2 regions of the Sporosarcina sp. FSL K6-6792 genome follow, and region 1 is predicted to be linked to the other one. Evidence: riboswitches for the same ligand, from Rfam matches in the RefSeq annotation. Region 1 holds a riboswitch; the other holds the start of a gene.
What was found. Region 1 has a riboswitch for lysine ahead of dapA (4-hydroxy-tetrahydrodipicolinate synthase). Riboswitches for the same ligand answer to the same signal wherever they lie in the genome.
Positions count from the first base shown of each region.

Region 2: another riboswitch for lysine. It lies ahead of MKZ26_RS06220 (aspartate kinase); the one in region 1 lies ahead of dapA (4-hydroxy-tetrahydrodipicolinate synthase).

Region 1 is NZ_JBBOSA010000001.1:2,373,315-2,377,449, forward strand. Features, by position in the region: gene istA (IS21 family transposase) at 1-418, opposite strand, end outside; gene MKZ26_RS11605 (hypothetical protein) at 498-740, opposite strand; gene MKZ26_RS11610 (M48 family metallopeptidase) at 986-1,639, opposite strand; lysine riboswitch at 2,237-2,414, shown strand; gene dapA (4-hydroxy-tetrahydrodipicolinate synthase) at 2,537-3,421, shown strand; gene MKZ26_RS11620 (DUF4256 domain-containing protein) at 3,527-4,093, opposite strand.
Region 2 is NZ_JBBOSA010000001.1:1,297,419-1,301,553, forward strand. Features, by position in the region: gene MKZ26_RS06215 (DUF2507 domain-containing protein) at 1-410, shown strand, start outside; gene MKZ26_RS06220 (aspartate kinase) at 922-2,139, opposite strand; lysine riboswitch at 2,230-2,409, opposite strand; gene uvrC (excinuclease ABC subunit UvrC) at 2,458-4,135, opposite strand, start outside.

The sequences.
Region 1 (4,135 bases):
TTTTCTGTCTTGTTTCTCCCCAATCCACCTGTATCTGTTTGCCCATCGGCTGTTCAGGAACGGCCTCATATTGCCTAACAATCGCTTTTTTCTCAATTTGATAAATCTCACGGATCTCTTTTACATAGGTACGAACTGTGCTTTCTCCGATTACCAAATCAGGATAGCGCTCGATTAACCAATCTTGAATTTGTGCTGCACTTAAATGTGGGTATTCTTCTAGCCATGCGACAACCCAATCCTTGTAGGGATCCAATTTCTTAGGTTTCTTCAAAGGATTCCCCAAATATTCTTGTGCTTCCTCAAATGACATATTCAAATACTTATAAACAGTTCCACGCGTTACTTTCAAATGTTTTGCAATCTGTGCAATCTTCATTTTCCGTTTGTATAGTTGCTGAATTTCGATGTATAACACTAACTTTTCCTCCAAGTCCTTACCTCCAGTAAACTAATAATCCTAGCTTACTAGATGGCATGATTGTTGGCGAAAGTGTTCAAGGCATTCGAGCGAAAACTGTCTCTTTTAGTATAGCGGTTACACTTAACCCCGCGTCTAATATTACAGTACATTTAGCCTCTTCACATTCAGAAACAACAGTATGAACTACCCTATCTTTTATATTTACTAAATCACCTATTTCTCTTACCCTATTCTTCTTATCAAAATACATGTTTGCCATTACAAACGGAAAACCTACTATCTCTAATGTGGTCTTAATGATTTTTTCAGTTTTCATGTCTTCCCCCCTTCCCATACAAGGTAAATAATACCATAAACTAATTTAAATTCGCAGAAAACAATGCGAATTTTATAAATTGATTAAAATCCCCTGGATCTGTTCACCTCTTCCAATTTAACCAAATTGAAGTAAGTTGTGACCTCAACCATCGGGGAACTACAAGTAAAACATCACCAAGAACAATAGAGAATACGTTTTCGAACACAAAAAAACGATCACATTTCGAAATGTGATCGTTTTTATTAAAGTGACATTGAATACCCATGCCTCGCCAAATACTCTTCCTTCTCTTTATAATCCGGCATAATACTTCCGACACGTCTCCAAAATGAGCGATCATGATTCATATGATGTATATGACAAAGTTCATGGATTATCACATAATCGATGACTTCAACCGGAGCCATAGCTAGACGATAATTAAAAGTTAGCTTTTTATCCGAACTACAACTACCCCACTTGGCTTTAGACTCTACGATTTCGATGATTTTAGGCTTTACTTTTAGTTGTTTTTGATATATTTTTATCCGTTCTTCTATAATCGTCCTACAGCTGGCGATATAGAACTTCTTGAGATTTCTTTTAAGTACCTCTTCATTTAACTCACTACTATCTATTAACTCATGAAGAAAATGGTCTTTCCCAAGGTATAAGAACTTCCCTTGAGCGTGATACTCTCTTGCCTTAGGGGCTTCTCGAGCTACTGCAATTTCATGGGTTTTCTCCAGTATCAATTTCCCTTTACTTTCTATTGCACTGACAATCATTTCTTTACTTGTGCCATTTGGAGCTTTAACGGTTATGAAACCAAACGAATCTATCTGAATCGCTAGCTTCTTCCTATTTCCATACTGAATATTAAATTCTATAATTTCATTTTCAATTTCAACTTTCATAACTAACATCACCTTTATACATTTATTCCTAACTCTTGTTTATTAACTAATCCGCTGTTTTCTTTCTATTCTTAGCCACAATCCATCGATTCGCTTCCTGATACATTCATCTTAGTGTGTATTAACCATTCTGGCAACAAACGCTCCGTAGAGTAATTCAGGCGCTTCGTGTACAACTGCTTTTTGGGACGAAAGAACAGCAGTTCTTCTTATCTGGATATAATCCGCCAAAGATACAATTTTGTCGGCTGAAACTTTCTTTATGATTTTCTCTTTTTTAATAGTAAAGAAGTGTCACTTTCTATTAGGCATCACATGATTAGATGCATAGTCTTTCTTAAAAGTAAGCAAGAAGCACATTATGCAACGTTCAAGAGTACCCGAAATAGTCCAGTGAAAATGAAGGTCATCAAGCCCTTCTCACTAGTATTTTATTCAAATAAATGGGTCATCAATAGACGTGATAACATTTAAAAGAATATCAAGTCCCCATTAAATTCAGAACCTTTCTAGAACTCGACACCTTTCCCTTGCAATTGCGTTAGAATAGAGGTAAGGTTTGTCTAATTAGAAATTCACTTATTTCAAAAATTTTGAAGTAAGGATAGAGGCGCAAAGACCATCAGTACACACGTGGAGGATGATGAGATCCTGTGACATTTGTGGAAAGGGGAATTTGCCGAAGTGGAGAGAATCTCATTTTCTTGAAGCTGGTTCTGTGTTGAATAAACACAGAATTGTCATATAGGAAACTATATGGAGGGCTATCTTATGCAAAGAAATAATTTATTATTTCTACTGCAACAACGAGCCCTTGTTGTTGCTTTTTTGCGTTCATTCACTAACTGCCCTTCTTCCTCTATTTTTTTAAAATAAATTATAGGATGTGGAGAAATAATGAATTTCGGACAAGTATTAACTGCTATGGTGACTCCTTTTGATGAAAATGGTGAAATTGATTTTCAAGCTACAAAAAACTTAATTAATTATTTAATTGCTAATGGAACAGATGGCTTAGTGGTATCTGGTACAACAGGAGAGTCTCCGACGTTAACAGAAGAAGAAAAGGTCAAATTATTTAAGTTTACAGTGGACGTTGTGAATGGCAGAGTTCCGGTGATTGCTGGTACAGGCTCGAACAACACAAAAGCATCAATTGAACTAACAATACTTGCAGAAGATGTAGGTGTCGATGGTATTATGCTCGTTGCGCCATACTATAACAACCCATCTCAAGAAGGATTATATCAACACTTTAAGACAATTTCGGAGGTCACATCTTTACCGATTATACTTTATAATGTTCCCGGACGCAGTGTTGTCAACATATCTGCTGAAACAGTCATTCGCCTTTCAAAAATACCTAATATCGTTTCTATTAAAGAGGCAAGCGGTGATTTAGATGCGATGGTCGAAATTATTACTCATACACCTGAAGATTTTTCATTGTATAGCGGTGATGACGGTTTAACAATCCCAGTGTTATCAATTGGTGGAACAGGTGTTATTTCTGTAGCATCCCATATTATAGGAAGTGAAATGCAAACGATGATTAAACATTTCAAAAGCGGTAATATTCAAGAGGCAGCTAGGGATCATCGTAGACTACTACCAATAATGAAAGCGCTTTTTGCTGCTCCAAATCCATCACCTGTAAAAGCAGCTTTGAATTTAAAAGGAATCCCTGTCGGTGGTGTCCGCTTACCTATGATTCCTTTAAACGATGAACAACTAAGTTCACTACAACGAACACTAGATATCCATGAAAAAGTAACTTCTTAATAAACCATTGTGAAGGGTACCAGGTTCTAAAACAATTCACAAATCAATAAGAACCTGGCACCCATCACTCTATCTCATCGTCTATAAGCTTAGTGGGTGCAAAATTTAGACCCTCAGCGAGCCACGGAACCCCCTGGCAGCATAGTAGGATTCTGCTCCATTGTGATACACGAAGACAGTGTCGTAGCGCCAATCACAAAAGATAGCCCCACCGAGTTTTCTAATATTAGCAGGTGTTTGCACCCAGCTCGATGTTTTCATATCGAACTTTCCAAGTTCCTGCAACTCCCGGTATTGTTCTTCCGTTAAAAGCTCAATGCCCATGTCGGAAGCCATATCAAGAGCATTATTTTCTGGTTTATGCTTTTTTCTTGACTCCAACGCTTCAAGGTCGTAACAAACGCTTCTACGACCTTTAGGGCTTTCTATTGAACAGTCATAAAAAATATATTCGTCCGACTTTTTATCATGACCAACTACATCCGGTTCACCACCGGTTATTTCCATCTCATTAAGCGACCATAGTTTTTCAGTATTCGCTTCCAACTTCGCTTGGACTTTACTCCATTCAAGTTCTTTATGGCGATTCATGTTTTTCTCAAAACGAGCTTTCAATATTTCGAGTAATTCTTCACCTTGTTCTAGTGACAACTCCTTATTTCTCTTTGTCATACTAGTTTCCTCCCCTACTTTTTCATTATGTATAGAATACCC
Region 2 (4,135 bases), 1.1 Mb from region 1:
ATACTACATATGATTCACCAACCCGTTTTGGCTATGAAATTTTACGAGATCACGTGTTGCCAAGTATCCTCGGGAAACATGAAGATGAAATCCTCTATTGGACCGGAAAAGAAGTAGCTCGAAAATTCCCGATTTTTGGTGTTGATGAACTTCCTGAGTTCTTTCAAGAAGCCGGATGGGGGCCCCTTCATCTCGAAAAGACGTTGAAAGACGAGGCTTTTTATTCTTTAAAAAATGATTTCGCTACAAATGCCCAAAACAGATCTTGCCAACTTGAAGCCGGTTTCATTGCACAACAGTACCAGAAATTTAGTGGATTGCTCACTGAGTGCTACGGAGAATTTAACGCAAAGGATGGTCTCATCCATTTCCAAGTCAAATGGGACTTAAAAACGAAAGTTGAGGCATGAAAAAGAAGATGCATCCTTTAAATCGGGCGCATCTTCTTTTTCATACAACTAATCTATATATGTTGAACTATTGATTCTATATGATCTCCAGCGAAGGCATCTCCATGCGCCGTTCGTTGTTCAGAGATTTCTTTATGTCAACATATATAACTAAAAATAACCAGTAAATTACTGCTTATTTTCATGATGAAACACCCTATGTACAGTTTCCGTTGGGTTGCACCTCTCGCAGTTTTCTCGTTAATCGTATAAGGGGCTTTTGGGAACGAATCCATAACCACTTTCCAAAATCCATAATAGAGCAGCCAAATATAGGATTTTGGCTGCTGGATCCATCTATATAGCATTTCCTTTTTGATTTTAAGGAAGTGTCACTTTCTATATGGAAGTGCACTGTAACTTGTATAGTCTTAGCTAAAATTTGCAAAGAAGGCTTTATTAAAAGTGATAGAGTATCCTTTTTCTTCAGGCACTTGCAATAAAATGGTTAACCAATAGACAAAAAAATATTTCAGTCGTTGTCTAACCCGAATTGTTTATGAAGCGCCGCCACCGCTATTTCCATATCGGATTCTGGAATGACTACGGATACCTTGATTTCAGACGTACTAACCATTTTCACAGGAACTGATGCACTACGGAGTATCTCAAACATTTGTGCAGCGACTCCTGGGTTGGATACCATTCCACTTCCAACGATCGAAACTTTCGCAAGACCCACTTCAAAGTCGGCTCTGTTGTAACCAAGAGCTTCTTTTTCCGTCTCTAAAACATTAATAGCTTCTGCAAAATCCTCTTTCTTAATGGAAAATGACACAGACGGCTGTACGCCTTCCATAATTGTCTGGACGATAATATCGACGTTAACATGGTGATCCGCAAGTGCAGTGAATATATTCGCAAGCGAGCCATTGTATGGAACGTCATACATAACTGTAATCCGAATGATATCTCTTTCAAAGGCGATGCCCCGAACAATTAAATTGTTTTCCAAATCAATTTCCTCCTTGATAATCGTTCCTTCACCTTCCATATGTGCAGGTCTGACCCGAAGCGGCATTTGATGGTTCTTGGCAAACTCAACCGCTCTTGGGTGAAGTACTCCTGCACCTAAATTCGCGATTTCAAGCATTTCATCATATGATATTTCCTCAAGCTTCTTCGCTTGTCCAATTAATCTTGGATCTGTCGTAAATACCCCTTCAACATCTGTGTAAATATCACAGATAGCTGCATCTATTGCAATCGCAATCGCCACAGCACTTGTATCAGATCCCCCGCGACCAAGTGTTGTCAACTCACCTGAGCTGTCAGCACCTTGAAAGCCGGTAATCACTGCAACAGCACCCGATTCAAGCGTCGATACAACCTTATCTGCATGGACTTGCTCGATTCGCGCATTGCCGTGAACTGACTCTGTCGTTACACCCGCTTGCCACCCTGTATATGAGCGAGCTTCCAAACCTTGTGCCGCAATTGCCATCGCTAAAAGGGATGCTGTTACTTGCTCACCTGTCGCAAGTAGCATATCAAGTTCGCGGCGGCCCGCTTTCGGATTAACTTCCACGGCGAGCTTTAGAAGTTCATCCGTTGTTTTCCCCATTGCAGATACGATAACCGCAACTTGATTCCCCCGACTTACCTCACCTTGTACAAGCTTTGCAGCGCGTGCAATCCTCTCGGGGTTCGCAACTGAAGTGCCACCAAATTTCATTACAATTCGTTCCATGATTTTCCCTCCAATTTCCGCCTGAACGCAAAAACGGCCCTCATAAGTATGAGAGCCGGTCCGATTGGAGCGCTCGCCGAAGAGCCGCCCCGTTCAGATAGCTCTCCAGGTATTTTTATACCTGACAGACTTCCATTTATTCAATGGAAATCCAGCAGGACAATCGTGACAGCCGATTGGTCCGCTTCGGCGAATACTCCTTTCAATCCCGTTCATCAGGCTGCCGCCTTCCGGAGATTTACTATTGGTATCCGCACCTCTATCTTCACTACATATGCAATTTTTAGTGAAAAAACTCAGTGCGTTCACTCTATCACATTACTTCTCTTCTCGCAATGCCTCTTCACGGAAATACGTTTCCACTGATTCTGCAACCACCTTCGGCAAGCCCGCTTGTTGCAGCTCTTCAACGGATGCTTCACGAATCTTTTTCATAGACTCAAAGTGTTTGAGTAATAATGTTTTTCGTTTCGGTCCGACGCCTGGTAATCCATCGAGCGCTGATGTCAATGAATTCGTTTCGCGCCGTTGCCTGTGGAACGTAATTGCAAACCTGTGCACTTCGTCTTGAATTCTCTGCAACAAGTAAAATGCTTCACTCGTTCTCTTTAGCGGGATCATTTCAATCGGATTGCCATAGAGAAGTTGCGCCGTCTGGTGTTTATCGTCCTTCGCAAGTCCAGCAATTGGAATCGACAAGTTCAACTCATCTTCAATGATTTCCCTGGCCGCTTCCATATGACCTTTACCACCATCTATAACGATTAGGTCAGGTAATGGCAAATCATCCTTTAGCACACGGATATAACGCCGCCTTACAACCTCACGCATCGCCGCGTAGTCATCGTGTGCAGCTGCAGTCTTCGTCTTATACTTTCGGTAGTCTTTACGGTTCGGTTTCCCATCAAGGAATGACACCATTGCAGAGACGGCATCCGAACCGTACATATGTGAATTATCAAATGCCTCAATACGGTACGGTATGGTGATATTCATCGCCTTGCCAAGTTCTTCACATGCGCCAATTGTACGAAGTTCTTGTCGTTCAATAAGTTGGAACTTTTCTTTCAATGATATCTCGGCATTCTTGATGGCTAGATGGACGAGATCTTTCTTTTTACCGCGCTGCGGAATGAAGACATTGACATCTAGAAGTTGACGGACGATTTCACTATCCATTCCCTGAGGCAACAAGATTTCTTTCGGGATTAAATGTTTGGACTTACCGTAAAACTGTCCGATGAACGTTAGCAGTTCTTCTTCCGGTTCTTGATAAACCGGGAATAGCGATACATCCCGTTCAATTAGCTTTCCCTGCCGGACGAAAAAGACTTGAACACACATCCATCCATTGTCCACAGCAAATCCGAAGACATCACGATCAGTGAAATCACTCATCGTCATCGCCTGTTTTTCCATAATCGCTTCAATATTAACAATCTGATCGCGGTATTCTTTCGCGCGCTCAAACTCCAAATTCTCCGCAGCTGCAGCCATTTTTTCCGTCAATTCTTTTTTCACACTTTTATAACCGCCATTCAAAAAGCGGGTAATGTCATCAACCATTTCCTTGTACGTTTCCAATTCCACTTCATTGACACAAGGGGCGAGGCACTGGCCAAGATGGTAATACAAACAGACCCGATCAGGCATCGTATGACATTTTCGATAAGGATAGAGCCGGTCAAGCAACTTTTTCGTTTCACCGGCGGCAAAAGCATGAGGATACGGACCGAAGTATTTCCCTTTGTCTTTTTTCACTTGTCTCGTAATGATTAGTTTCGGATGACGCTCTGCCGTTAATTTTAAGTAGGGATAGGTCTTATCATCTTTTAACATGATATTATATTTCGGATCATACTGTTTGATAAGGTTCAACTCGAGGACAAGCGCTTCCAGATTGGTTGAAGTGACAATATATTCAAAGTCTATGATTTCTCCCACAAGTCGCTGTGTTTTAGCATCATGGCTACCCGTAAAATAACTACGAACTCGA